Regions from separate parts of the Collinsella sp. AF18-8LB genome, predicted to be linked through region 2. Evidence: riboswitches for the same ligand, from Rfam matches in the RefSeq annotation. Region 2 holds a riboswitch; the other holds the start of a gene.
The links. Region 2 has a riboswitch for thiamine pyrophosphate ahead of thiM (hydroxyethylthiazole kinase). Riboswitches for the same ligand answer to the same signal wherever they lie in the genome.
Positions count from the first base shown of each region.

Region 1: it holds a riboswitch for thiamine pyrophosphate, as region 2 does, so the genes downstream of both, thiC (phosphomethylpyrimidine synthase ThiC) here and thiM (hydroxyethylthiazole kinase) in region 2, are expected to answer to the same signal.

Region 1 is NZ_QRWU01000003.1:123,742-138,779, forward strand. Features, by position in the region: gene DWX25_RS05270 (serine dehydratase subunit alpha family protein) at 1-258, opposite strand, end outside; gene rpiB (ribose 5-phosphate isomerase B) at 526-993, shown strand; gene ndk (nucleoside-diphosphate kinase) at 1,171-1,575, opposite strand; gene argH (argininosuccinate lyase) at 1,962-3,392, opposite strand; gene DWX25_RS05290 (argininosuccinate synthase) at 3,815-5,041, opposite strand; gene DWX25_RS05295 (Cof-type HAD-IIB family hydrolase) at 5,596-6,423, shown strand; gene polA (DNA polymerase I) at 6,768-9,518, opposite strand; gene DWX25_RS05305 (aminopeptidase) at 9,685-11,082, shown strand; gene DWX25_RS05310 (YaaA family protein) at 11,185-11,994, shown strand; gene DWX25_RS05315 (hypothetical protein) at 12,034-12,555, opposite strand; TPP riboswitch at 12,618-12,734, shown strand; gene thiC (phosphomethylpyrimidine synthase ThiC) at 12,726-14,060, shown strand; gene thiD (bifunctional hydroxymethylpyrimidine kinase/phosphomethylpyrimidine kinase) at 14,241-15,038, shown strand, end outside.
Region 2 is NZ_QRWU01000002.1:200,248-215,285, reverse strand. Features, by position in the region: gene DWX25_RS04635 (uracil-xanthine permease family protein) at 1-595, opposite strand, end outside; gene DWX25_RS04630 (hypothetical protein) at 718-1,473, opposite strand; partial or broken gene DWX25_RS09655 (5-methyltetrahydropteroyltriglutamate--homocysteine methyltransferase) at 1,559-1,849, opposite strand; gene DWX25_RS04625 (LysR family transcriptional regulator) at 2,006-2,902, opposite strand; gene DWX25_RS04620 (HAD-IIB family hydrolase) at 2,913-3,821, opposite strand; TPP riboswitch at 3,883-3,993, shown strand; gene thiM (hydroxyethylthiazole kinase) at 4,045-4,884, shown strand; gene DWX25_RS04610 (thiamine-binding protein) at 4,888-5,229, shown strand; gene DWX25_RS04605 (thiamine phosphate synthase) at 5,226-5,921, shown strand; gene DWX25_RS04600 (patatin family protein) at 6,022-6,891, opposite strand; gene DWX25_RS04595 (flavodoxin family protein) at 7,149-7,772, shown strand; gene DWX25_RS04590 (arsenate reductase family protein) at 7,958-8,299, shown strand; gene DWX25_RS04585 (GTP-binding protein) at 8,386-9,516, shown strand; gene DWX25_RS04580 (tRNA (cytidine(34)-2'-O)-methyltransferase) at 9,618-10,217, shown strand; gene DWX25_RS04575 (excinuclease ABC subunit UvrA) at 10,247-12,739, opposite strand; gene DWX25_RS04570 (GNAT family N-acetyltransferase) at 12,792-13,346, opposite strand; gene DWX25_RS04565 (translation factor GTPase family protein) at 13,393-15,038, opposite strand, start outside.

The DNA.
Region 1 (15,038 bases), on a different contig from region 2:
ACCGCCCACAGCACCCAGCACGGCCGCGGCCTCAATACCGTGCATACCGCCCGAGTTGGGCACGGTCACGCTCTTTACGTTCTTGATGATGTTGCCCGAGCAGGCAACATCCATATGTTCGGGTTCGCAACCGAGCGTCTGGCTCGCCAGCGCCGCCGCATAGGCAACGGCAATGGGCTCGGTGCAGCCGAGCGCACAGACAAGCTCGCGGTTCAAAACATCACAAAACGCGGTATCACGGATGGAATCGGTAGGCATAGGTATCTCCTACATGTATAACGGGTTGCTCTCGCAAGTATCAACTTCTCCATTTGATAACAAGGCACCAAAAACCGCAAGTCGAGTTCCGGCAGACGGCCGCCAGAAGCAAATTGGCGGCATTTTTCGTAATGGGCTGATGTTCGCGTCCGCTAAAGCGTTTGACCAAAAAACGCCCGAGTGTTTAGGCAAAAGACGCGCTATCATGCAGTCGAACGCGGTAAAACCTTTAGCAATTCCGCCGCACGGACCAGAGAGGAACCACTCATGAAGATCGGTATCGGCAACGACCACGCCGCCGTCGAGCTCAAGAACATCATTTCCGAGCACCTGAAGGAGCGCGGCTGCGAGGTCGTGAACTTTGGCACCGACACCTCCGAGAGCTTTGATTACCCCATCGCCGGCTACAAGGTGGGCAAAGCCGTAGCCAACGGCGACGTCGATCTGGGCATCCTGATCTGTGGCACCGGTGTCGGGATTAGCTTGGCCGCCAACAAGGTCGAGGGCGTTCGTGCCGTCGTGTGCTCCGAGCCCTTCAGCGCCAAGCTCTCGCGCATGCACAACAACACCAACGTGCTCGCCTTTGGCGCCCGCGTCGTGGGCTCCGAGCTCGCCAAGATGATCGTCGACGAGTGGCTCGATGCCGAGTTCGAGGGCGGCCGTCACGAGCGTCGCGTCAATCTCCTCAACGAGATCGACCAGACCCGCGGCCTCAAGGTCGTCGACGAAGCTTAAAGACCTACAACGCCATACGCCAACGAAAACCCCCGTCCGGAACGCAAATCCGGGCGGGGGCTCTATATTAGATTTTTGGGGCATGCCTAGAAATCTACTGGGATAAAAAGGGCGCCGCGGATGGAGTTCCGCGGCGCCTAAGCCACACGCTAACAGCTTTAAGGAGTCAAAGCTGGTTTAGCCAAAGAAGCGCTTGATCTCGATCTCGGCGTTCTCCAGGCAGTCGGAGCCGTGAATCACGTTGGCGTTGACATCGACAGCGAAGTCGCCGCGGATGGTGCCGGGGGCAGCATCAAGCGGGTTGGTAGCGCCCATAAGAGTGCGCATCTTGGAGACAGCAGAAAGACCGGAAACGACCATCTTGACGACCGGACCGCTCGTCATAAAGTCGCAGAGACCGCCAAAGAAAGGCTTGTCGGCCAGATGAGCGTAGTGCTCCTCGACGGTAGCGCGCTCGAGCGTGGTCATCTCCATGCGCTCGATGACAAGGCCGCTGCGCTCAATGCGAGCAACGATGTCGCCGATCTTGCGATCGCGCACGGCGTCGGGCTTAATCATGATGAAGGTCTTCTCGATAGCCATAAGGTAGCCTTTCAAGTAGGTTCGCGCGTGCCCAAGTCCCATTCCGGCACTCGCCTGGACTGCATCGTAACAGAGTTTTAGCTGCAGTTAAACAAAAAGATGTTTATTGAATCGCTGCAATTAATTGAAGCGTTCCATATGTGTCACTTCTGTTTCGAAGCCCGACTAGAGTACCATCCGACTGCCCATCAACCGCACCGAACCGAGCGGACGGTCGGTTGCCGCCTGTGAACGTACCCCCCTTCACAACCTGCCCAAAGGTCCTACAGAAGTTCTCGACAAGCCCCTCCCCCATTACAACAAAATACAGACGCCCACATCAGCAGACGCCCGTAAGAAGCAAAAACGATTTATCAATAAATGGCCAATAAGCCTCAAGCAAACCCTTACTTTGCCCCGTGGCCCATCTCGACGACCTTGGTCAGCGACCCAAACACGCCCTCGTCGGCCACGAGCTGTACCTCGGCACGCTCCAGCTGGACGGCAACGGCGGCAGGAGCGGTACCGCCCTCGGTCGTGCGCGCAGCGACAATCGACGGGATATCGAGCGCCTCGGTAATATCGCGCTCAAAGAGCGGACTTGCCTCCTGGAACACCTCGAACGGCAGGTCCTCAAGATTGCAGCCGTGCTTCTCGCACATCAGGACCAGATGGCCCACCACGGCGTGCGCCTCGCGGAACGGCAGACCGCGCTTAGCCAGGTAATCGGCAACGTCGGTAGCCGCAAGGTGACCCACGCCGCACTCGCGCGCCATGGCATCCTCGTTGACAGTCCAGGTCGAAATCATGCCGGCCATAACGGACAGGCACTGCATGAGCGTGTGAGCGGTATCGAGCGCACCCTCCTTGTCCTCCTGCAGGTCCTTGTTATAGGCCAACGGCAAGCCCTTCATGGTCACCAGTAGCTGCACCAGGTTGCCGTAGACGCGGCCGCTCTTGCCGCGGATCAGCTCGGCAAAGTCGGGATTTTTCTTCTGCGGCATGATGGACGAGCCGGTGGAGTAAGAGTCGGAAAGCGTGATAAAGCCAAATTCGGAGCTCGACCACAGCACGATCTCCTCGGAAAGACGCGACAGATGCATGGCCATAACGGAGCCAGCGTAATGCAGATCGAGCAAGAAATCGCGATCGGAAACAGCGTCGAGCGAGTTAGGGATCACACCCGCAAAGCCAAGTTCGGCAGCCGTCATCTGGCGATCGAGCGGATAGCTCGTGCCGGCAAGCGCGGCAGCACCCAGCGGGCAGTCGTCGGCGGCATCAAAGGCGGCCTTCAGGCGCGTAAAGTCGCGCGCGAACATCCAGGAATACGCCAGCAAATGATGCGACAGCAGCACGGGCTGAGCATGCTGCATGTGCGTGTAGCCAGGTAGAATCACTTTGTCGTACTTCTTAGCGGCATCCACCAGCACATGGCGAAGCGAAAGATTGGCCTCCATGAGCTCCTTGGCGAGCGCCTTGACGCCCAGGCGCGTATCGGTCGCAACCTGGTCGTTGCGCGAACGTCCGGTATGCAAGCGCTTGCCCGCCTCGCCGATGCGGCGCGTCAGCTCGCTCTCGATGGACATATGAATGTCCTCGTCGTTGATATCGAAGGTAAAGTTGCCCGCATCGATATCCTGTTCGATTCCGGTCAGGCCCTCGGAGATCGCCTGCTCGTCCTCGGCACTGATGATGCCCTGGGCCGCCAGCATTTTGGCATGCGCCTTAGAGCCAGCGATATCCTGCTTATAGAGATGTTTGTCGACCGGCAGCGACGCGCCAAACTCCTGCGTGACCTCGGCCACGCCCGCCTCAAAACGACCGCCCCAAAGAGCCATGGAACCGTCTCCTTTCATCAAATACCTAAACAAGCGCCCAAAGCAAGGCACCCTGTCGCTAAAGCGATTTATCAACCGCTAGTTTTGCACATCCCCCACCGTGCGCGGGTCCATGCAGCTAATTTGCAAAGAAGTGACGCACCTGGCACTTGGCGCCCTTCGACTCCCGCCAACCGCATTGAACATAATCGATACTCCTCGAATATATAAAGGTGTAAAGCCCTCAAATTGATAGAAAGAGCCCCGCCGGACAACCCCGGCGGGGCTCGGACTCAGCCGCAGACGCGGCTCATATATGCGGGCGGAACGTAGGGGCCACCGATGTTAAGAAGTGTCAGCAAGCATAACGAAAGGTAGGGACCCCGTGCGCCCGTTTTGTATCACGCGGATGGGCCGCGCGGATACCAAGGGAAGGAAAAGCCTTAGGCCTGGGCGGCAGCGGAGCTGGGACCCTGGACCTTAGCCCACGTCTTGAGCGACAGCGTGTCGATCTCGATAAAGCCGGCGCTGGCCTTCTCGTCAAACGTAGTGTCGCGGTCGTAGGTGGCCAGACCGTAGTCGTAGAGGCTAAAGGGGCTCTTGCGGCCGACAACGTGGCAGTTGCCCTTAAAGAACTTCAGACGGACGGTGCCGGTCACGAACTTCTGGGTGTCGGCCATAAAGGCGTCGAGCGCGTTTTTGAGCGGGCTATACCACTGGCCGTTGTACACGGCGGTAGCCCAATCCTGCTCGAGCTTGATCTTGGTCTTGAGCAGATCGCCCTCAACGCAAATGTCCTCGAGCGCCTTATGGGCGGTGATAAGCGTCAGGGCGCCGGGAACCTCGTAGCACTCGCGGCTCTTGAGGCCCACCAGACGGTCCTCGACCAGGTCGAGACGGCCAAAGCCGTTGTCGCCCGAAATCTTGTTGAGGGCGATGACGATCTCGGAGAGCTTCATCTTCTTGCCGTCGACGGCGACGGGCTTGCCGGCCTCAAACTCAATCTCGGTGTAGGTCGGGGTGTCCGGCGTGTCCTCGGGGTTCTTGGTCATAACCCAAGCGTCGTCGAGCGGCTCGTTCCAGGGGTCCTCCAGGTGACCGCACTCAATGGCACGACCCCACAGGTTGTCGTCGATGGAGTAGGGGTTGTCGTTGGCACCCTCGGGAACAGGCACGTTGTGGGCGTGGGCATAGGCGACCTCGTCGGGGCGGCACTTCAGATCCCACTCACGAACCGGAGCGATAACCTTAAGCTCGGGATCGAGGGCCTTGACGGCAGCCTCAAAACGAACCTGGTCGTTACCCTTGCCGGTGCAGCCGTGGGCGACGTAGGTCGCACCAAACTCGTGAGCGACCTCGACGAGCTTCTTGGCGAGCAGCGGACGAGACAGGGCGGAGAGCAGCGGGTACTTGTTCTCATACATGGAGTTGGCGGCGATGGCCTTAGTCAGGAACTCATCGGAGAATTCGTCGCGCAGGTCGAGCACCTGGCAATCGAGAACGCCCAGGTCGAGTGCCTTCTGCTTCTTGGCGTCCAGGCCGGTCTCCTCCTGGCCCACGTTGCCGCAGACGCAAACGACATCGAGATTCTTCTCGTCTTGGAGCCACTTGACACATACGGATGTATCAAGGCCACCAGAATATGCGAGAACGACTTTTTCCTTGCTCATGGCTGTTTCCTTTCGCCCTTGGTAGCTAGTTAGAACATCGGTCAGTTGCAAGTCATTTCAAGGTCAAATACCGTGCAATATCAGGTTAAAAAGCAAAAATCAGCACATACATGCCCTAGAAACATGCAGCAATATCGTGCTAAAACCCAACGACCTCAAAATGACTCTGTTGAGGCAATTCGCCCCATGCGGACAGAGACGATTGTTATCGTCGTCGGGAAATTGCGCGCTGGCGTCGGATGGCATTGTCTGCAGTGGTGATGATCTTTACGAACTGCATCTGCCTCTCCTTTCACATATCGCCGGGCGCAATTCAAATATCGCAAACGGTACCTTTTCCTCGGTAAGCGGTTGTTTTTCCGTCTCCGTTTTCGATGGTCGCTATATTACGCTAAAGTGCCCGCAGTACAAGCGACAAATTCAAATTTCTGAAAAGTTTTTTCATTACTTTGTGAATCGTGATGCAAACAGGCTTCGTTCCTGCGAAAATACGCTCGATTACCAACCGGAGGGTTATTCCGCCCGAAACAATTTAGAAACGGAAAGGCGCTTTTATGCAAACTTACGAATCGGACGCCGCTATCGGCAACATCAAGATCCTTGCCGTCGATATGGACAAGACATTGCTGACCGACGAGCGCGTACTGCCCCAGGGCCTCGATGAGCGCCTGGAAAAGCTCGCCGAGGCTGGCATCGTGTTCTGCCCCGCCAGCGGACGTCCTGCCCCCAAGCTCGAGGAGATGTTCGAGGGCATCAAAAACCGCCTTGCTTTCTGCCCCGATAACGGAGCCTGCGTGATCTACCGCGGCAACTATATCTATAAGAGCACTATCGATGTGGCGCTGTATCAGCAGGTCTTGAGCCGCGCCTCGGAGGATCCGCGCGCTGTCCCCGTCCTGTGCTGCTTCGACGAGTTTTACGTGCTTGCTCGCGACCACCAATACCACGACGAGCTCAGCGTTTACTACAACACGATCAACTACGTCGATACCTTTGAGGGCCTCGACGTCGACTCCAACAAGATCTCGATCTTCTTCCCCGCCTACGATGCCGAGCCCGCATTTCGCGAGGACTATAACCCCGCGTTCTCGGACCAGCTCTACGTCACCAATGCCGGCCGCGAGTGGATCGACTTTATGAACCTGGGCGTCGACAAGGGTTCGGGCGTCGCGCACCTGTGCGAGCAACTCGGCATCGATATCGCCGATGCCGCCGCCGTGGGCGATACCTACAACGACATCCCCATGTTGGAGCGCGTCGGGCATAGCTATATCGTGGACAACGCCGAGGAGCATATGAACGCGCATGCTAAGTGGCGCATTCCGAGCAACAACGACGGGGGCGTACTGACGCTCATCGATGCCATCTTGGCGGCTCGTTAACGTTGCTCGTCGGACCTGGCCGGGCGAGGCGGGTAAGTTTTCGTTCGGTCAGGTCCTGGGCTCGCTCGGAAAGCACATTAAGTGCTTTCCGGCTCGTGCGGAATCTACGAAAAACTTACCCGCCTCGCCCGGCCAGGTCCTAGGTTTACTTACTTGCCGCCGAGATGGCGTCTTGAGTGTCTAGATACTTAGCTGAAATGATTTGAGCAGAGGGGAGCCCCTTGTTGGAAGGAGCTCCCCTCTGTTTTGGTTACTGTGGGACAAATTAATCAGTAGTGTTTGTCCCAAATCTTAAGTATGTGGGGGCTTGCGTCTTGGGCGAGCTTGCCTTACGGAGTGCTTTCCTATTTGGCGTCGGCCCAGGTTATGCCGGTGCTGGCTTCGGCAATGAGGGGTACGCGGAGGTCTACTACGTGCTCCATGACGTCGCGGACCATGGCGGTGAGGCGCTCGACTTCGTCGACGGGGCACTCAAAGTCCAGTTCGTCGTGTACCTGCAGAATCATGTGGGCGGCAAAGCCCTCTTCTTCCAGGCGGCGGCTTACGCGGGTCATCGCGATCTTGATGATGTCGGCCGCGGTTCCCTGCATGGGGTGGTTCATGGCCGTGCGCTCGCCAAAACCGCGGAGCTGCGGATTTTTGGCCTTGAGCTCCGGAATATGGCGACGGCGGCCGTACATGGTCTCGGCGTAGCCCGTCTGCTTGGCACGTGCCACCACGTTGTCGAGGAACGTGCGCACGCCCGGATATGCCTCGTAGTAGCGGTCGATCATGTCGCGTGCCTCGGCCATCGAGATATGCAGCGACTGCGACAGGCCGTAGGCCTGCTGACCGTACACGATGCCAAAGTTCACGGCCTTGGCGCGGCTGCGCAAATCGGGCGTTACCTCGGACACCGGTACGCCAAACACGCGCGCGGCTGTCTCGGCATGGAAGTCCTCGCCCTCGTTAAAGGCACGCACCAGGTGCTCGTCACCCGAGAGATGCGCCAACAGACGCAGCTCGATCTGCGAGTAGTCCACCGCCAAAAAGACGCTTCCCTCGCCTGCCGAAAACGCCGTCTTGACGGTACGGCCCAGCTCCGAGCGCGTCGGGATGTTCTGCAAGTTCGGGTCACTCGAGGAAAGACGACCCGTCGCCGTGATGGTTTGGTTGTACGTAGTGTGCACGCGACCGTCACCGCGACGCAGCGGGCCCAGTGTGTCCAGATAGGTGGACTTGATCTTGGACTTCTCACGCCAGTCCAAGATCAGACGCACGATTTCGTGGTCACGGGCAAGGTCGCTCAGTACCTTGGCGTTGGTCGAATAATAGCCGCGCTTGGTCTTTTTAAGGCCCTTGGTCGGAAGGCCCATCACGTCAAACAGCACGTGCGAGAGCTGCATGGGACTGCCGATGTTAAAGGTCTCGTCACCGGCCAGGTCGCGAATGCTCCGCTCGACCTCGGCAATCTGGGTCTCCAAGCCCTCGGACAGACTATGCAGACGATCGGGGTCCACGAGCATGCCCGCGCGCTCCATCTTGGCAAGCACCGGCACGAGCGGCATCTCGATGCCATCGAACACGTTGGCGGCGTTCTCGCGGGCCATGCGGTCGCGCAGCGGCGCCACGAGCGCCAGCGTCAGGGCCGCAGTGCGGGCGGCAGGCGCAGGAGCGTCCTCGCCAGCACCCTCCGCACCGCGCGCCGCAGGCAGCGCCATCTGCAGATAGGTATCGGCCAGATACGCCTCATCAAACTCGGAGCGGTCGGAATCCAGCAGGTAGGCGGCGACCACGGTATCGAAGATGCGCGTGGAGTCAACGGCCAGCGGATCCATGAGCTCGGACTCAGAAGAATCGATGGGCGAAAGCTCATGCAGCAGCGCCTTCATATCCGGGCTCGCCACACGGCCTTCCATAAACAGGCGCGCGAGCACACCGGCGATCACGCCATGGGCAACGTTAAAGCCATCGACCTCGGCAGGCGTAGCGCCGTCGTCCTCCTCGAGCGCAAACAGCCCCTTGGACGTCGCCAGCCACAGTGTACGCGTTAGGCCAAAAAGCGCGCCCTCCTCCTTGTCATCGTCCACCACAGCGGCAATCCACTCGCCCGCATCAATCGCGCGAGCGACCTCGGCGGCGGCAGCAGCAAGCGCCTCGGCATCGCCGGCGGCGGCACGCAAAACAGCAGGTATCTCGAACGTGCTGGCAGCGGCCGCAGCCCCGCCCTCGCCGCCAATCAGCGCCAAAAAACGGTTCTGCATGGCCGTAATGCCGAGCGTGCCCAGCGCAGCGGACACCTCGTCGGCAGAAAACGCCGGGAAGGACGTCGCATCAAAGTCGAGCTCGACAGGCGCGTCGGTACGAATGGTTGCGACCTTGCGGCTCAGCAGCGCGTCGTCGATATGCGCGCGCAGGTTCTCGCCCATCTTGCCCTTGACCTCGTCGGCATGTGCGATGACCTCGTCCAAACTGCCGTACTGCGCGATGAGCGCGCTCGCCTTTTTGGGGCCGATGCCCGGCACGCCGGGAATGTTGTCGGAAGTATCGCCCTTCAGGCCGTAAAAATCGGGCACGAGCGCCGGTGTAATGCCGTGATACAGGTCGTCCACGCTCTCGGGCGTCATAATCGCCACGTCGGACAGGCCTTTGCGGGTCGAGACCACGTTGACGTGCTCGGTCACGAGCTGATACATGTCGCGGTCGCCGGTCACCAGCAGCATGTCGCAGCCGGCTTCCTCGCCCAGGCGCGCCATGGTGCCCAGGATATCGTCGCCTTCCCAGCCCTCGGACTGCAAAATCGGCACGTTGAGCGCAGCGAGCAGCTCCTTAATCATGGGGAACTGCGCGTGCAGGTCGGGGTCCATGGGCGGGCGCTGCGCCTTATACTGCGGCAGCATCTCCATGCGCACGCGCGGCTTGCCCTTATCAAACGCCACGACCACACCGTCGGGGTTAAAGGCGTCGATCATCTTGAGAAACATGTTTAAAAAGCCAAAGATGGCGTTGGTGGGGCGACCGTCCGGCGCGTTCATGGTGGGCGGCACGGCGTGGAAGGCGCGGTGCATGAGCGAGTTGCCGTCGATAACGGCAAAGGTGCGGTGCTTGTCAGACATATTGAATACCTCGCTTTGGGCTGGGCACGATTTGCTCCCACCAGTTTACACGCTCCCCGCCTCGCGGCCACCGCACATCAAGCTCCCCCACCACCGCGCGCCCGCGCGTGATACGATGGCTCGCGGTACATTAACCAGCACGATCGATCCGAAAGGAGCCTGCGTCATGGAGCGTCCCTGCGCATGGAAAAAGTACACGCCACAGCAAATCGAGGAGCTCGAGGAGCTTTGCCGCGGCTATAAGAAGTTTTTGAGTGAGAACAAGACCGAGCGCCTGTGTGTCAAGGCCGGCATCAAGATGGCCGAGGAGGCGGGCTACGTCGACCTGGAGACCGCGATCGCCGAGGGCCGCGAGCTCAAGGCAGGCGACAAGGTGTACGCCGCCAACCACGGCAAGGACCTTATGCTCGTCAACCTTGGCACCGCCCCGCTCGAGCAGGGCTTTAACATCCTGGGCGCCCACGTGGACTCGCCGCGCCTGGACCTCAAGCAGAATCCCGCCTTCGAGGCCGGCGACATGGCCTACCTCGACACGCACTACTACGGCGGCGTCAAGAGCTACCACTGGGTGGCCTCCCCGCTCGCGCTTGTGGGCGTCATCTGCAAAAAGGACGGCACCACCGTCGACATCAACATCGGTGACAAGGCCGACGACCCGGTCTTTACCATCTCCGACCTGCTGATCCACCTCTCGAGCGAGCAGATGGCCAAGCCCGCCAAGGACGCCGTCGACGCCGAGATCCTCGACGTGATCGTGGGCGGCCGCCCCGTCAAGTTTGACGAGGACGACAAGGACGCCCCCAAGGAGCCCGTCAAGCAGATGTTCCTGGATATCCTCAAGGAGCAGTACGACGTCGAGGAGGAGGACTTCCTCTCCGCCGAGATCGAGGTCGTGCCCGCCGGCCCCGCCCGCGACATGGGTCTCGATCGCTCCATGATTTTGGGCTATGGCCACGATGACCGCGTCTGCGCCTACCCCTCCATGCTCGCTCAGATCAACGTGGCAGACGTCGAGCGCACGAGCATCACGCTCATCGTCGACAAGGAGGAGATCGGCTCCGTGGGCGCCACCGGCATGACGAGCCGCTTCTTCGAGAACACCGTCGCCGAGATCATGACGCTCGCCGGCGAGAGCAGCCCGCTGGCCCTGCGCCGCGCACTCGCCCGCAGCCGCATGCTCTCCTCTGACGTGTCCGCCGGCTTTGACCCGGGCTATGCCGGTAAGTTCGAGACTAAGAATGCAGCTTTTATGGGTCGCGGCCTGTGCTTTAACAAGTACACGGGCAGCCGCGGCAAGGGCGGCTCCAACGATGCCGACGCCGAGTATGTGGCCCTCATCCGCGACATCATGGACGAGGCCGGCGTGGACTTCCAGACCTGCGAGCTCGGCCGCGTCAACGCGGGCGGCGGCGGCACCATCGCCTACATCATGGCCGAGTATGGCATGAACGTCATCGACTCCGGCGTTGCCGTCCTGTCCATGCACGCCCTGTGGGAGGTCGCCAACAAGGCCGATATCTACGAGGCCTATCGCGGCTACAAGGCCTTCATCGAGCGCGCCTAACCAGCCCTTCATCAGTTGCGGTGAAATACGGACTAAACTGGCCCATAAACGGCCCAAACAGACCGTATTCCACCGCAACTTCCTTTTGGCAGAGGAGAGTCCATGCTGCAGGTCATCATTTCGCCCGCCAAGCAGATGCGCGCGGCCCAAGATGCTTTTGAAGTCCTGGGCATTCCACCTTTTGCGCACGAGACGGCTCGCCTCCACCGCGCACTGCTAGATATCGAACGAAATGAAGGCAGCGGCGGCCTGCAAGCGCTATGGAACGTGAGTGACAAACTGCTGGGGCCTTGCCTCAACACCCTGCATGAGTTCGGGCCCATCCTGAAAAACGGCAATCTCGACAATCCCGAACTCGCCCGTCACCTCTCCCCTGCCGTCATGTCCTATCACGGCATTCAATACCAGAGCATGGCGCCCGAGGTGATGGATTCCGCGCAGCTCGCATGGCTACAAGACCATCTATGGATCCTCTCCGGCCTCTACGGGTGCGTTCGTCCCTTTCATGCCGTCGAACCGTATCGGCTGGAGATGGGCGCGAAGCTCGCCGTTGACGATGCCCGAGACCTCTACGCGTTTTGGAGCGACAAGCTCGCGCGGGCTATCGCCCCGGCGGACTCAAACACCACGATCGTCAACCTCGCCAGCGTAGAGTATGCCAAAGCCGTTCTGCCCCACCTCGCGGGCGACGCCACGGCCGTCACATGCCTCTTTGGCGAGGGTATCCGCAACGGGAAGCCCATCCAACGGTCGACCGCCAGCAAAAAGGCGCGCGGCTCCATGGTGCGGTGGATGGCAGAAAACAAGCTCGAGGATGTAAGCGGGCTCACCGCGTTCGACGTTGGTTATCGTCACTTTCCCGAACTTTCAAATAAAAACACTTTGGTCTTCCTGAACGAACAGGCCTTGTAGGACCACCGCTACTTTGAATGTGCTACCTAGGCACGGCGTCTATTCCGCCAAGCCGTCGGCTTTGGCAATTTCATTTGTCGAGCCGTCCTGATAGGTAATCTTGACGTGCTCCACCTCGGACACTTTGACGCCCGACGGGGGCTCCAGGCGCCATTCCGTCAGCGCGATATCCATCGTCGTGGGCACATCCCCTTGATCTTTGAGCTCGACCAACAGCGTCTTAAGCGCCGCATCGAAGGTCACGCGCTCGATCTCTTCACCAGGAATGGAACCACCGCTCAGCTGCAGCTGGACAAATCCATCGTACGGATACCAATAGTCGCCCGGAACGGCGAGCGTATTGGCATTACCGCCAGCACTCCTCACCGTCATAATCGGTAGGCTATCATCAGCCTCGAACTCCCATGCAGCGCCGCCGCGACCACCAAACGTCCAGATACAAAAGGCAATCACCAGCACGGCAAGCACCGCAAAACCAATCGCGACAAGGCCATGGTGCGCACGGCTTTCCTCGGCCGATACATCCCATTGCGTCTCTCGATATAGATGCTTGTCTTCCATGTTCGCCTCCCCGCAAGCACGCTCGTTGGCCCAATCGTACCCATTCAGGCTATACTTGAGCCCATGACATAACGGGGAGCTTGCAGGACAAGACGGCAGGCTGAGATTGGGCGCGCCCGCCCTGACCCGCAAACCTGATATGGGTAATGCCAACGAAGGGAGCCGTGCCAATGAGCACACAGACCGAGCCCAAGCTCGTCACGCAAATCGACTTCGCCCGCGCCGGGCAAATCACGCCGCAGATGAAAGAAGTCGCCGAGCGCGAGCATCGCGACCCCGAGTACATCCGCGAGCGCGTGGCCGACGGCCGCATCGCCATCCCCGCCAACATCGTGCATATCAAAAAAGGCTTGCGCGCCTTTGGCGTCGGTGAGGGCCTGTCCACCAAGGTCAACGTCAACCTGGGCATCTCGGGCGATAAGGCCGATGCCGCCGAGGAGTGGAAGAAGGTCAAGATCGCCGAGGACTTTGGCGCCGACGCCATCATGGACCTCTCCAACTCGGGCAAGACGCGCCAGTTCCGCCAGCAGCTCATCGACGAGACACCGCTCATGGTGGGCACCGTCCCCATGTACGATGCCATCGGCTACATGGAAAAGCCGCTGGTCAAGCTGACCAAGGACGATCTGCTCGAGGTCGTGCGCGCGCATGCCGAGGACGGCGTGGACTTTATGACCATCCACTGCGGCATCAACAAGTCGGTCATCAAGACCTTTAAGGAGACTGGCCGCCTCATGAACATCGTCAGCCGCGGCGGCTCGCTGCTGTTTGGTTGGATGGAGGTCACCGGTAACGAGAACCCCTTCTACGAGTTCTACGACGAGGTGCTCGAGATCTGCCACGAGTACGACGTGACGATTTCGCTCGGCGACTCCTGCCGCCCGGGCTGTCTCTACGACTCCAACGACGCAACCGAGACCGCCGAGATGATCGAGCTGGGCAAGCTGTGCAAGCGCGCCTGGGCCGCCGGCGTCCAGGTCATGGTCGAGGGTCCGGGTCACATGGCGCTCGACGAGATCGCCGCCAACATGAAGCTGCAGAAGCGCCTGTGCCACAACGCCCCGTTCTATGTGCTGGGGCCGCTGGTGACCGATATCGGCGTGGGCTACGACCACATCACCGCCGCCATTGGTGGCGCCATCTCCGCGAGCTCGGGTGCCGACTTTTTGTGCTACGTGACGCCGGCCGAGCACCTGTGCCTGCCCAACGCTCAGGATGTGCTCGATGGCCTCATGGCCACCAAGATTGCCGCACACGCCGCCGACATCGCCAAGAAGGTACCGCACGCCCGTGACATGGACGACAGGATGGGTCAGGCACGCCGCAAGCTCGACTGGGACGCCATGTGGAAGTGCGCCCTCGACCCGGTCACCGGCAAGAAGCGCTACGAGGAATCCCCCGCCGCCACCGAGGGCACCTGCACCATGTGCGGCAAGATGTGCGCCGTTCGCACTGTCAACAAGGTGTTCGAAGGCACGACGATCGACCTCGGCATGGAGGACTAACTCGTCGCCACGATTGCTTTTGGAAGCACCGCGACGTCGACCGTTGTTGACGTGTGAACATTTTCTTGCATTTGCGTAAAGATTGCACCGCCCGCCCGGGTTCGACATAGAGTCGGCCCGGGCATCTTTATAATGCTAGCTTAAAGACCCATTTGATTCCGACCGAACAAGGGAGCGAACATGGATCGCAGCAAGGTACCTGCCGTCCTGTCCATCGCAGGATCCGATTCCAGCGGTGGCGCCGGCATTCAGGCCGACATCAAGACCATTACGGCGCACCGTCTGTATGCCGAGACGGCCATAACCGCCATCACGGCACAAAACACCCTGGGCATCACCGCCGTGCAGAATATCTCGCCAGATATCGTCGCCGCGCAGATCGACGCCGTCTTTGACGACATCCGCCCGAGCGCCGTCAAGATCGGCATGGTTTCTTCTGTCGAGATTATCGAAGTCATCGCCGACCGCTTGAGCGCCTGGAACGCAACGAACGTGGTCGTGGACCCCGTCATGGTAGCCACCTCGGGCGCTCGACTCATTGCCGAGGACGCGGCCGAGGCGCTCACGCGTCGCCTGTTCCCGTTGGCGACCGTCATCACACCCAATATCCCCGAGGCCATGGCACTGCTCGACTACGAGGTCGATTCCGAGCGCACGCAGCAAAATGCCGCCATGCTCCTCACCCGCCGCTTTGGATGCGCGTCTTTGGTTAAAGGCGGACATCTTGTCAACGAGGCCAACGACGTGCTGGCGGAGCCCGCGCCGCTCGATGACGAGGGCAACCACCTGGGCGATCCGCTCACCACATGGTTCCGTCACAAGCGCATCGAGACCGGCAACACGCATGGCACCGGCTGCACGCTCTCGTCCGCTATCGCCTGCGCGCTGGCCCAGGGCATGGATCTTGCCGACGCCGTCAACGCCGGCAAGGCCTACCTAACGGGCGCCCTCGCCGCCGGCTTTGACATGGGCAAAGGT
Region 2 (15,038 bases):
ACGCAGCCGCAACGGTATAGCTCACCACGACGCCCAACAGGATCGGCACGATCTTGACCATGCCGCGGCCCCAAATATTGCAGATGACGATGACGGCCACAGCGACAACGGCAACAAGCCAATTGGTCTGGCAGTTGGCGATAGCAGAGCTTGCCAAGATCAGGCCGATGGAAATGACGATGGGGCCGGTCACCACCGGCGGAAAGAAGCGCATAACGCGCTTGGCGCCAAAGGCGCGGAACAGCGCTGCCAGCACCGGATAGAGCAGACCGGCGCAGGCAACGCCCAGGCAGGCGTAGGGCAAAAGCTCGGCCTCGCCGTTGGGCGCAATTGCGGCATAACCGGCAATAAAGGCAAACGATGAGCCCAAAAATGCCGGCACCTTACCGCGCGATAGGAAGTGGAACAGCAGCGTGCCCAAGCCGGCAAACAAAAGCGTTGCCGACACCGAGAGACCGGTGAGCACGGGCACCAGCACCGTGGCGCCAAACATGGCAAACAGGTGCTGCAGACCGAGCAGGAACATGCGCGGGCGGCCGAGCGACGATGCGTCGTAGATGGCATCGCTAACGGCGGGCGTCGAGAACTGGGACATTGATGTCCTTTCGAATGGAAGGGCGATCGGGCATATCGGATAACCTGCCCGAACGATACGATCCGAACCATTGTACGCGATACGCAGCGCCTCGCACGCGCCGCCGCCTGCGAACGGCATCGTTATTTCCAGACACGCTCCACAATACGCTTGACCAGCGCAATCTTTGCCCACTGCTCGTCCTCGGTCAGCTTGTTGCCAATCTCGCAGCTGGCAAAGCCACACTGCGGAGACAGATACAGGTTCTCGAGCGGCACGTACTTTACCGCCTCGCGGATGCGCTCGACGATGGCGTCTTCGTTCTCGAGCTCTGCCGCCTTGGTGGTCACCAGGCCCAACACGACCTTCTTGCCGGGGGTAACGTACTTGAGCGGCTCAAAGCCACCGGCACGCGGCGTATCGAACTCAAGATAGAACGCATCGACGTTCTCGTGTGCGAACAGGTACGGCGCGATGGGGCCATAGCCGCCCTCAAAAGCATAGGTAGAGTGGTAGTTGCCGCGGCACACGTGCGTGTTAATGACAAGGTCATCGGGCTTGCCCTCGATTGCGGCGTTGTTGAGCGCCACGCCCAGCTCGCTCACCTTTTGCAGGTCAACCGGGCTCATACCGGTCTTGGACACAAAGTCGGCATCGCAATAGATGCCCCAGGTGCAGTCATCAAATTGAATGTTGCGGCAGCCTGCGGCATACAGGTCGGCAATAACGGTGCGGTATGCTGCGGCGATGGCATCGGCGAGATCTTCGTCGGTCTTGTAGACGGCGCGCAGGCTCTCCTGCTGGCCATCGCAGCGGTCGAGCGTGACTTCGGAGAACGTCTGGATCGGCGCCGGAATGGTCTGTCGCGCGACCTGACCCCCCCTCGAGCGCCTTGACAAATTTGAAGTGCTCGACGAACGGATGATTCTCGCCGCTAATGGGACCGGTTACCACGGCGGTGTCGGCGGTAGTCTCCTCATCGTGGAACATATAGCCTGTACGCGAGGTGCGACGCTCGACGCCGTTCAGCCCCCACATAAAATCGAGGTGCCAGTAGCTGCGGCGAAACTCGCCATCGGTGATGACCTGCAGGCCGGCGGCCTTTTGCCTTGCCACCAAATCGCGGATGGCATCGTCCTCGACGGCCTTAAGCCCCTCGGCATCAAGCGTGCCTGCCGTATAGGCAGCACGAGCGTCCTTTACGGCCTGCGGACGAAGAAAGCTGCCGACGATATCGGCGCGAAACGGTGCGTTCGGTTGAATCGAAGTGCTCATAGATATCTCCCTTTTGCATTGGTTGCTTTACCGGGACAGAGTATGAGCGTTCATATGGCCATCGTAAAATATACGTTTATAACAGTTTGATATAGATGCTTCCTATGTCACTCTGGACTGCCATAAAGGGACTTGAACCGTGGGGAACACAGCAGCCTAGATATGCTGACGAATCGCGTCGATATAGGCCCGACCGTAGCGCGTGAGCGTCGTGTTCTTGCGCGTGATAATGCCAATCTCCATGTACTCGTCCACGTCGAGCGGAATCGAGATAATGCCGGGGCCGTTGAGCTCGTGGCTAATCACGCCCGAACACACCGTGTAGCCGTTGAGACCCATGACCAGGTTGAACAACGTCGCGCGGTCGCGCACGCGGATATTCTTGCGACGCTCAAACGTCGAGGTCAGCTCCTCGGAATAGTAAAACGAGTTGTAGCTGCCCTGCTCGTAGGACAGGAACGGGTAGTCTTCCAGATCCTCGAGCGTCACGCTGGAGCGGTCCGCCAGCGGATGGTCGGCACAGACGAAGATATGAGGCGTGGCACAGAAGAGCCCTTCGAACACGAGCTCGTTGGCCGCCAGCATGCGCTCGATGACCTCGCGGTTGTGCTCGGACAGATATAGGATGCCCAGTTCGCTTTTCATATGCGCGACGTCCTCGATAATCTCGTGAGTCTGCTCCTCGCGCAGGGTAAAGTCGTAGCGCGCGGCATCGAACTCACGGATCACATCGACAAACGCGTTGACGGCAAAGGAGTAATGCTGGCAGCTCACGCTAAAATGCGGCACCTGCTCGGATGCTCCTTTGTACTTACCCTCGAGCAGATCAGCCTGATCGAGCACCTGGCGCGCATAGCCCAAGAAGGTCTCGCCCTCCTCGGACACAATGACGCCCTTGTTGGTGCGCTCAAAGATATGCACGCCCATCTCGTTTTCGAGATCGCGAATCGACGCGGTAATCGAAGGCTGCGACACATAGAGGCGACGCGAGGCCTCGGTGATGCTGCCACATTCGGCAACCTTTACAACGTACCTGAGCTGCTGAAGCTTCATGGCTTTCTCCCTAGACGTTCGCGATGCCGAAGTCTGCCGCGTTCATCTGACGCATAAATGACGGCATCTCACCCGTCGCGGCGCAGGCGGCAATCTGATGCAGCGCTGCGGCAACCGCATCATCTGCCGCAGCGCCGATATGCCAGCGTGCAGCAGCCGTGACGGCCTCGTTGGCATTGGCGACCGCAACGGAGTTGGGAACGGCATCGATCATGGGCAGGTCGTTATCGGAATCGCCAAATACGGCCACCTCGTCGGGCGTTAGGCCCAAAGCGCGCGCCAGCTCCAGCGCAGCGCAGCCCTTGTCCCAACCAGCCGGAAGGATGTCGAACAGGCGCACACGGTTGTTGGGAAACACAAGCGAGAGCTCCGGCACCTCGGCGGCAACGTGCTCGCGTAGCTCCGCGAGTTCCTCACGCGAACGGGCGCTCCAGATATTCGCCTTGAACACCGGCGCATCATCGACGACAGGGCGGCACGGGGCCTCTTCGCCCTTGAGCCACGCATTGCCGCCCGATTCCATAGCGCGGCGCACACGCTCGGCATCACGTGTCACGCAATAGGCATCGTTATCCCAAAAGCCATCACCCAAGCTGTATACCTTCAGATAGGTATCGTCGGTTTCTTCTTCCAGATAGGCGGCCAAGCGCATAAGCGCATCGTTATCGGTCGCACGCGAGGCGACCACTTCGCCATCGACAAACATGACCTGGCCGTTGCAGAATGCACCGGTCGAAAAACACTCGGAATGATTTTTAAACATCCAGCCCATCGCAGACGGTTGGCGACCCGAAACCGGACCAAAGTGCAGACCCGCCGCCTGCATGGCATGAATGCCCTCGATGGCATAGTCGCTGGCGCCGTCATGCCCGGCCGGAATCAGCGTATCGTCCATATCGGTCAGCACGAGTTTGATCATAAGGTCCCCCAGTCGTTTTCATCCTAACCATTGTACCGATGCGCTAGTATAGGGAACAACAGATTCGATGCGGGAGTGCCGGCGGTGCAAACCACAAGGCTGAGAGGGCATGGGGCCCAATCCTTTGAACCTGTCAGTTAATGCTGGCGTAGGGAGCATGCCGCCTTTTTAGGGGCGCTGTCTATGCACAGCGCCCCTTTTCTATGCCAAGGAGGCATGTGCAGTGATCGATTCGGAACAGCTTAAGCAAAACGTGGTCAAGGCTGTGGAGGAGATTCGTGCCACCAATCCCATGGCCGGCTCCATCACCAACACGGTAACGATTGACTTTGTCGCCAACGCGCAGCTCGCCGTGGGCGGTTCGGCCGCCATGGTCTATCTGCCCGACGAGGGCGAGGCACTCGTTGCCGGCGGCGGCGCCATCTATCTGAACATGGGCACGCTCTTCCCCATCTACGAGCAGACGATTCCCCGCGCGGCCAAGGCGGCACACGACGCCGGCAAGCCCTGGGTGCTCGATCCGGTGGGCCTGGGCATCGGCAGCCTGCGCACCCAACTGGTAAACGAACTCAAGCAGTGCAAGCCCGCCATCGTGCGCGGCAATGCCTCCGAGATTATCGCGCTCGCCGGACTGTGGGGCCTTGAGGGCGAAGCGGCCGATCTGAGCCGCGTGCGTGGCGTCGATACCACCGACACGGTAGACGCCGCCCGTGATGCCGCCGTGGCGCTCGCCCGCTACACCGGCGGCGCCGTAGTGGTCTCGGGCGAAGTCGACCTGATTACCGACGGCACGACCGTTGCCAAGTCCCACGGCGGCAGCCCACTCATGTCCAAGATCACCGGCTGCGGCTGTTCGCAGGGCGGCGTGCTGGCCGTGTACGCCTGCGCCACCGACCCGTTTACGGCGGCCATCTGCGGCACCGCCGTCTACAACGTTGCCGGCACGCGTGCCGCCGCCGTTGCCGATGCCCCGGCAAGCTTTAAAGTCGCCTTTATCGACGAGCTCTACCGCGCAACCGCCCAGGACATTGCCGATAACCAACTCGAGCTCGAGGAGGCATAAGCCATGACCAAGCCCGCAACCAATGCCGGCATGAACACACTCGTCGCTGTGGCCATCGCCCCGTGCAGCACCGGCGACGAGCTATCTGCCGAAGTCGCCGAGGTCGTACGCGTCATTCGCGAGAGCGGCCTTCCCAACCGCACCACCTCGATGTTCACCGAAATCGAGGGCGACTGGGACGAGGTCATGCAGGTCGTGCGCGACGCAACCTTTGTGTTGGCGAGCAAGGGCATCCGCACCGAAGTCGTGCTCAAAGCCGATATTCGACCCGGATTTACCGACACCATGACCGGCAAACTCGAGCGCATGGAAGCGCAGATCAAAAAGCAGGAGGAAGCACGATGAGCATCCGCGACGACCTTGATATCTCGGCCTACCTGGTACTCGGCCCCGAAAACACCCTCGGACGCCCCGTAAGCGATGTGGTGACCCAGGCGCTCGATGCCGGCTTTACCTGCATCCAGGTGCGCTCCAAGGTGGCAAGTGCCCGCGAGATTATCGCACTGACGGGCGATGCCGCGCAGGCCATCGCTCAGGCCGGCAAAACCGGACAGGTCGCTCTGCTGATCGATGACCGTCTTGACTGCGTACTCGCCGCACGCGAACAGGGCATCGCTGTCGACGGCGTGCATGTTGGCCAGAGCGACATCCCCGTCGAGGTCTGCCGCAAACTTTTGGGCCCAGATGCCATCGTGGGCCTTTCGGCCCGCTGCGAGGAGATGCTCGAGTACGTCAAGACCGCCGACATGAGCCTGGTCGATTACCTGGGCATCGGCCCGCTCCATGAGACCGAAACCAAGCGCGACTGCGGACGTGCGGCCGACGGCTCCATCATCACCAAGAGCTTTGAGGACCTGGCTGCCCTCCATGCGGCAAGCCCCGTGCCCATCGTGGTGGGCGGCGGCGTCAAAACGGCCGATCTTCCGCAGCTCAAGACCACCGGCGTCGATGGCTTCTTTGTGGTGAGCGCCGTTTGCAGTGCCGACGACCCCTACGCCGCAGCCAAGGAGCTCGTCGATACCTGGCAGCAGGCATAGGCCCATGCCAAGCAGCTGCTCCGCAGCCCCATATCTTCAATAGTGGAAAGCGCATCCCAGTTTGGACGTCCATTCTGGGATGCGCTTTCCGCCGTGGCCCCTACCCCGCCAGATACGCTTCCAGCGCCGGCAGCGTCGCCTCCGCATCGCGACGGCCGATCTGATAGATGCGCTCGAGCTCATCGGGCTCGCGGCACAGCGACGGCACCTTCACCGATTCGCTCGGCCGCACCACAAAGATCTCGCCAGCGGCTTCGCGACGCGCCAGGTCATCGAGCGTGGCGTTGTAGACCTCATGTCGATGCTCAAGCGCCGCAACAAACTCCGAATAGTGACGATACACGCGACGCAGAATAGGCATCACGCTATTGGGCTGCTTCACAAAGCCCGCCGGCTGTGTCAGCACCACCACGTTGCGGTCATAGCCCTGCGCAAACAGCCAAGCGCTGGGGATGGAATCGGCAACACCGCCATCCAAGTACTTACGACCCTCGATGGCAACAGGACGCGTCGCCACGGGAATCGCCGACGACGCCCGGATCCACTCGATATCGCGCTCGTCGCCATAGGGCAGGTCATGGTAGACGGCCTGCCCCGTCTTAAGATCGGTGCATACGCACGTAAACCGCATGGGGCAGGCGCGATATGCCTCCAGATCGATAGGATCGCGCTCGATAGGCACCTCGTGATAGGCAAACTCGGCATTGAACATATCGCCGGTTCGTAGCCAGCTCGTCACGCTCGCATAGCGCTTGTCGGCACAATAGGCCTTGTTGTAGCGAATGGCGCGGCCAATCTGGCGCGATTTAAAGTTGTAGCCAAACGCCGCGCCCGCCGAGACGCCCACCATATGGTCGCAGGTTAAGCCATGCTCCATCCATACGTCGAGCACGCCCGCCGTATACATACCGCGGTAGCCGCCTCCCTCGAGCGCAAGCCCCACCGTGCGCGTCGTATCTGGCTGTGCCATGCAACCATCTCCGTTCTCATGCTTTTGAACTAAACAAGTATATCTGTCAACGTATGCCGTCAAAAACGTGTTTATAAGCATTTATCGAACGTTTCCCGATGTATCCCCATGCCGCACCGCAATGCCCCTAGATGGCCTTGGGCATGAACGCCCTTAAGAACGTTGCGAAATAAACATCGCCTGCACCGTGCCAACGCCGTCGCACACAACGTGAGATAATTCTCAGCAGAATTCACCGATAGCAGATGGAGTTTGTGATGAAGGTTCTTTTGGTCAATGGCAGCCCCAAGGCAAACGGCAACACGGCCCGCGCACTCGCCGAGGTCGCCGAGCAGCTCAACGCCGAGGGCATCGAGGCCGAGATGTTTCAGCTGGGCGCCAAGCCTATTCGCGATTGCATCGGTTGCGGCCAGTGCGGCAAGCTCGATTGCCGTTGCACCTTTGACGACGATGTGGTCAACGAGCTGATTGCCGCTGCCGAGCAGGCAGACGGCTTTGTCTTTGGCTCGCCCGTCTACTACGCACATCCCAGCGGACGCATCCTCTCGGCACTCGACCGCGCATTCTATGCAGGCAGCAAGGCCTTTGCGCACAAGCCGGGCGCCGCTGTCGCCGTTGCCCGCCGCGGCGGCACGTCGACCACCTTCGACGTGCTCAACAAGTACTTCACCATCAACCAGATGCCCGTGGTAGCATCCACCTACTGGAACAACGTCTTTGGTGCCATGCCGGGTGAGGCCACCCAAGACGCCGAGGGCCTCGCCACCATGCGAAACATCGGCAATAACATGGCCTGGCTACTGCGTTGCATCGAGGCGGGAAAGGCCGCCGGCATCGAAGCCCCCCAGGCCGATCGCGCTAGGACCAACTTTATCCGATAATTCCAGCGGTGGTCACCTTGATGTTCTGTCAATGTCAGCGAAAAGCCAGCTGATGAGGCAAGGTGCCTTGAAAGAGGAGGGCGCTGGGCTTTTGCCCGCGCCCGACGATTGAAAGGCAGATTGCCCATCAGATGGCTTTGCAGCGTCGAGGTGACCGCCGTTCGTTAGAACGGCGGAACAAATACATGAATATTCAAATCTTCGGCACCAAAAAGTCCTTCGATACCAAGAAGGCGCAGCGTTATTTTAAGGAGCGCCGTATTAAGGTGCAGTTTATCGACCTTAAGGAAAAGGAGATGAGCAAGGGCGAGCTCACGAGCGTGATGCAGGCGGTCGGCGGCATCGACAAGCTGCTCAACCCCAAAGCCAAGGACGAGGAGACGCTCGCGCTCATCCAGCATCTCACCCCCAGTCAGCGCTTTGATAAGCTGCTCGAGAACCAGCAGGTTCTGGCCGAACCCATCGTGCGCAACGGCAAAAAGGCCACCGTCGGCTATTGTCCCGACGTATGGGGAGCCTGGGAGTAGCCTGTGTTATTTGCCCGTGCGTGGGTATAAGAGCAGGCGTTTGGCATAAGATTCAGCTGTAAGCCATGTCTAACAAAGGAGGGCACATGCCCAACAAGCCCGTGAAGATCATCATGCTTACCGGATACCTCGGTGCCGGCAAGACCACGCTGCTCAACCACATCCTCGCCAACGACGGCGGCATCCGCGCCGCCGTGATCGTCAACGATATCGGCGAGATCAACGTCGACGCCAGCCTCATCGCCGACGGCGGCCTTTCCGAGACCGACGACCTCATCCCGCTCACCAACGGCTGCATTTGCTGCACGCTTTCGGACGACTTGGCCAACCAGCTGCAGGGCATCGCCGATTCGGGCAAGTTCGACTACATCATCATCGAGGCCTCGGGTATTTGCGAGCCTATCCCCATCGCCTACACCATCTCGAGCTTCTGCGACGAGGCCAAGGTGGGCGACGAGCCCAAGCTCGCGCTCGACAACATCGTGGCCGTGGTCGACTGCGCCCGCATGTACGACGAGTTCAACGGCGGTCGCGACCTGCTGGCCGAGGATATCGACGAGGACGACATCGAGAGCCTGCTCATCCAGCAGATCGAGTTTTGCTCCACGCTGATCCTCAACAAGACCGATACCGTCACGCCTGAGCAGATCGCCGAGCTCAAGGCCATCGTGCGCAGCCTGCAGAAGGACGCCGTGATTGTCGAGGCCCAAAACGGCGAGGTCCCCATGGAGGAGCTGCTCGATACCGACCGCTTCGACTTTATGCGCGCCTACAACTCCGCCGCTTGGATCGAGGCCATGGAGCATCCCGAGGAGCACGACGACCCCGAGGTACTCGAGTACGACATCGAGACCTTTGTATACTCGCGCCGCAAGCCGTTTGACCTGCAGAAGTTCACCGATTTTATTGAGCAGGAGTGGCCCAGCGAGGTCATTCGCGTTAAGGGTCCGCTGTGGCAGACCGGCGATCCGGACATGTGCTACATGTTTGAGCAGGCCGGCCACCAGATGCGCCTGATGGAGAACGGGCTGTTTGTCGATTCTGCGCCCGAGGGCGAGAAGCAAAAGATTATCGACGAGAACCCCGAGATCATGCAGATTTGGGACGACGAGATGGGCGACCGCATGACGAGCCTGTGCATCATCGGCCGTCATATGGACAAGGACGCGCTCATCGCCGCGCTCGATGCCTGCCTGACCGACTGGCACCGCGCCTAGGTTTAACGAAGCTAGCATTTTTCCGCCCACGTAACCGCCAAACCACCACGAAGGTGCCTGTCCCCTTCGTGGTGGTTTTTCATTCTGAGCCAAGGAGATTCATGTTCAATATCGTGCTGTATGCGCCCGAGATTCCGGCCAATACGGGCAATATCGGCCGTACCTGCGTGGTCACTGGCACTCGCTTGCACCTGGTAGAGCCGCTGGGCTTTTCGCTCGACGACAAGACGGTGCGTCGCGCCGGTCTGGGCTACTGGCAAAACTTGGACGTGACGACATATGCCGGCTGGAAGGATTTCCTTACGCGCAATGGTCTCTCCCCCGCCGACGAGCGCCTGCATCTGCTGACCAAAAAGGCGCGCCGCACCTATGCGCAAAGCACCTACCGCGACGGTGACTATCTGGTCTTTGGCAGCGAGAGCTCGGGGATTCCCGAAGACCTGCTTGCTGCGGCGCCCGCATGCTGCGAGCGCATTCCCATGCTGCGCGACTGTGATTCGCTCGATAACGCCGAAGTCTGGGAGGCCCACGAGGAGGCGCTCGGGCATACCGAGGACAGCCACGAGGCCATCCTTCGGCAGGATATCTGCGGCAACTTTGTAGACCCGGACGACTACCGCATCAGCGCCCTCAACCTCTCCAACAGCGCCGCCATCGTCCTCTACGAGGCCCTGCGTCAGACAGGCTTTCCCGGAATGTGACAAAGGGACCGTCCCTTTGTCACATTCGGTTAGAGGTAGCGGCCGGTGATGCTTGCGGAGCAGGCAGCGATGTCGCCCGGCGTACCGGTGCAGACGATTTGCCCGCCCGCGTCGCCGCCGCCCGGGCCCATGTCGATCACGTAATCGGCATTACGGATAAGGTCGAGGTCGTGCTCGATCACGATAACCGTGGCGCCCTTGGCAACAAGGCCATCAAACACACTCAGCAACACCTGAACATCGAGCGGATGCAGACCAATCGTGGGCTCGTCGAATACGAATACGGCATCGTCCTGCACGCGGCCCATCTCACTCGCAAGCTTAAGGCGCTGCGCCTCGCCGCCCGAAAGCGCCGGCGTGGGCTCGCCAAGTGTCAGGTATCCCAGCCCCAGATCGTGAAGCGTCTGCAGGCGTGCCTGAACTTTCTTGAGTCCGACGGTCGCGTCGAGGGCCTCATCCACGCTCATATCCATAAGTTGCGGCAACGTAAGCAGGCTGCCGTCCTTTCCCTCGCGATGGATATGCGAAGCCGCGTCTGCATAACGTGAGCCGCGACATGCCGGGCAGACGATTTCGACATCGGGCAAAAACTGCACGTCGAGCGATATCGAGCCCGTGCCATCACACGTAGGGCAGCGCAAGGCGCCGGTATTGTAGCTAAAGGCGCCCGCCTTGTAGCCGGCTGCCTTGGCCTCGGGCGTACGGGCGAAGGCGCGGCGCAGCTCATCATGGATGTCGGCATAGGTCGCTACCGTCGAGCGCACGTTGGCACCGATGGGCGTGGCGTCAATCAGGTTGGCACGTGCAATGCCCTCGGCATCGATCCAGCGCACGTGGCGCGGCAGGCGCTCGCCGGCTGCCTGCGCCTTAAGTGCCGGGATGAGCGTCTCGAGTACCAACGTCGTCTTGCCTGAACCCGAAACACCCGTAACCGCGACGAGACGGCCGCGCGGGATATCGACTTCGAGTGGCTTGACGGTATGGATGGTATCGGTCGCCATGCGGATATGACCCTGGTCGAACATTTCGTCGTCAGTCACCTGCGGACGCAAGCGCTTGGGCTCGGCGCGCAAAAACGGCGCGATACGGCTGTCCTGCGATTGCTCGACCTCGTCTACCGTACCAGCGGCGATTACGTTGCCGCCGCCTGCTCCGGCAACGGGGCCCATCTCGACCAGATAATCAGCCTCCACCAGCACACGTGTATCGTGGTCGACAACAACCACGGTGTTGCCGTCATCCACCAGATCGCGCATTACGCCCACCAGGCCGTCGACATTGGCAGGATGCAAGCCGATCGAAGGCTCGTCCAGCACATACAGCACGCCCGTCGATCGGTTGCGCACCACACGGGCTAGCTGCACACGCTGGCGCTCACCCGTGGAGAGCGTGGCACCGGCGCGGTCGAGCGAAAGGTAATCGAGGCCCAGGTCAACCAGGCGGCGAGCCGTACTCAAAAACGAATCGCAGATGTCCGTCGCCATGGGCCGCATCTCGGTCGGCAAGGATGCGGGCACCCCACGCACCCACTCAATCGCCTCGCCCAGCGTCATGGCCGCCGCCTGCGCCAGATTGATACCGCGCACCTGAGACTGGCGCGCGGCTTCGGAAAGACGCGTGCCTCCGCAGTCGCGGCACGGCCCCTCGTGCAAAAAGCGTGCAACGCGCTTGAGCCCCTTGTCGTCCTTAACCTTGGCGAGCGCATTCTCAACGGTATAGACGGCGTTGTAATAGGTAAAGTCGAGCGGCGTGGCACCCTCGCCGTTTTTGGGAACGTAGAGAATGTGCTTCTTAACCGCCGGACCATGGAACACGATATCGCGCTCTTGAGGCGTGAGCTGGCTAAACGGCACGTCGGTACGCACGCCCATCTCGCCGGCTACCTGCTTCATCAGATCCCACATGAGTGTGCCCCAAGGAAGCACCGCGCCCTCGTTGATAGTCTTTGACTCGTCGGGCACCAGGCTCGCCTCGTCCACCTCGCGCATGACGCCGGTACCGCCGCAGGTAGGACACGCGCCGCCGCTGTTAAAGGCAAGGTCCTCGGCACTCGGCGCGTAGAATTCACGGCCGCATGCGGGGCACGCGAGCGACAGGCCCGCGGCGACGTTAAGGCTCGGCTCCACGCGCGTCCCGCAGTGCGGGCAAACGTGATGGGCGCAGCGGCTAAAGAGCAGACGCAGGCTGTTGTTGAGCTCGGTCATGGTGCCAAAGGTCGAGCGCACGCCCGGCACGCTGGGGCGCTGATGCAATGCGAGCGCCGCCGGCACGTGCAGCACCTCGTCCACCTGGGCGTGCTCGGCTTGCGTCAGGCGACGTCGAGTATAGGTGCTGAGCGCCTCCAAGTAGCGACGCGAGCCCTCGGCATAAAGAACCCCCAGCGCCAGCGAGCTCTTGCCCGAACCCGATACGCCGGCAATACCCACCAGCTTTCCCAGCGGAATATCGATATCGATGTCTTTGAGGTTATGGACGCGCGCACCGCGTACCTCGATAGCACTTGGTTGTTGCGACACCGTCATCGCTCCCCTTCCTGTTAGCCGAACGTGGCAAAGGGACTGTCCCTTTGTCACGTTACTCGCACTGTGCTCGCCCGCGCCAGTCTTCGCAGGTCAAATAGGTAAAGTACTCGGTACGCACATCGCCCATAAGCTCGCAGGGCACGTCGCGCTCAACGTGATGTGGCACGAACCCACATTTTTGTTGGACGCGTAACGACTTGTTATTGCCCTCATAGTATCCGCACCAAAGCGCCTTGCAGCCAAGCGTTTCAAACGCATAGCGTTGCATAGCTCGCACTGCTTCCGGAGCAAAGCCTCGACCCCAAAACGGCTTGGCGATCCAATACCCCACCTCGAGCTCAAGTCCAACGCTTTGGCCGTTCGATTCGCAGCGCGGCGGCATGAGTCCAATGCTGCCCACGGGCTCGTCTGTCTCGGGCAGGCAAATGGCAAAGGTATGGGGCGCCGTAAAGACCGTCTGAATGATCTCTCTGCTTTCCTCAATGCTTCGATGGGGTGGCCAGCCCGCAGCCGGCCCCACGTCCGGGTCGCTCGCGTATGCAAACAGGCTCGCCGCATCCGTCTCGCGCCACGGACGAAGCACCAAGCGCTCAGTATGAATCACCACGTTTCAACCTCTCAATTATCGATGTGACAAAGGGACTGTCCCTTTGTCACATGTAGCCGAAAAATTCCGCGTCGGCGGGGCGATAGGGACGGAAGGTGGCGGGATCGACCTTTACGTGCGCCGCGGCGGGCACGTCGTACCATTTGACCGTGTAACCGGCGCCGTGAGAGCAAAAGACCGAGTCGGGCGTGTTGGGCAGATCGGCCTCGGGCTCATAGGCGGCCGTCTCGATTACGCGCTCGGCATCATGGCAAGCCGAATAGCCGGCGAACTCCAGGTACAGATGACCGCGACCGCTCGTGTAGGCAGCCACCTCCAGCGCATAATCCTGCACTTCGGATGCCGGCACGCGACCCACAAGCTTCGCCCGGTCGCCTGTTATCGTCGGCGGCTCGTACTCGGCACCCATGCGCGTAGCGTCTGACAACGCCCTGCCCACGCACTCCCCCGGCACCTCGAGCTCAAAGTGGTACCACGGCTCCAACAGCACCGCCGCGCCGGCCTCACGCGCCTGCATCAAACCCTGGCGAATCGCGCGGTACGTGGCCTGGCGAAAATCGCCGCCCTCGGTATGTTTGGCATGCGCACGGCCGCCCGTGAGCGCAATGCGCACATCGGTGATGGGCGAGCCGGTCAGCACGCCCAGGTGATCGCGCTCCATGGCGTTGGTGAGTGCCAAACGCTGCCAGTTAAGATCGAGCTCGTCGGTCGAGGTCACGGTCCCAAACTGCACGCCCGAACCCGCTGGCAACGGCTCCAGGCGCAGATGCACCTCGGCATAGTGGCGCAGTGGCTCAAAGTGGCCCACGCCCTCGACCGGCTGCGAAATAGTCTCCTTATAGAGAATGCCGCCAGGCTCAAACTCGACCGCAAGGCCAAAGCGATCGGCCAACACCCGCTGCACGACTTCAAGCTGCACGGCGCCCATCAACTGCAAGTGAATCTGCTCAAGATGCGTGTTCCAGCTTACGCCGAGCATGGGGTCTTCGTCCGCCAGCTCGATCAGCGCTTTAAACACCGCATGGACATCATGTTCGCCCGGTAGCACCGTATAGGTGAGGACCGGCGCAATGACGGGTGCATCGCACCCGGGCTCCGCACCCAAGGCATCCCCCGGGCGAACGTGCGCAAGACCCGTCACGGCACAAATACCGCCAGCAGCAACTTCCTGGGCGAGCTCGTACTTCTCTCCGTTATAGATGCGCACCTGATCGACTTTCTGCCCCCATACCTCGGCACCGGAGCGCCCCTCGATCATCTGTTTTGCACGTAGCGCGCCGCCGGTCACTTTAACCCAAGCCAAGCGCTCGCCACGAACGCCTCGGCTGACACGATAGACACGCGCGGCGAACTCCGGGGCCCACGCCTGTTCACGCATCAGTGTACACATGCCATCCAGCAGCTCGCCCACGCCTTGGTCCTTGAGCGCCGAGCCGGCAAAGCAGGGAAAGAGCCTGCGCTCGGCAACCATGCGCGACAGCGTTGCAACGGAAAGCTCACCCGTCTCAAGAAACTCCTCGAGCGCCGCCTCGTCCAACGCGGCAGCGTCCTCCCAAGCGGCACCGCCCGCCAGCAGTTCGCTGGCATCCAGGCAGCCCTCGGAAAGACGCTGCCCAAGTTGCGCCAGCAAAACATCGCGGCCGGGATTCTCCAAATCAATTTTGTTGATAAAGACGAACGTCGGGATGTCAT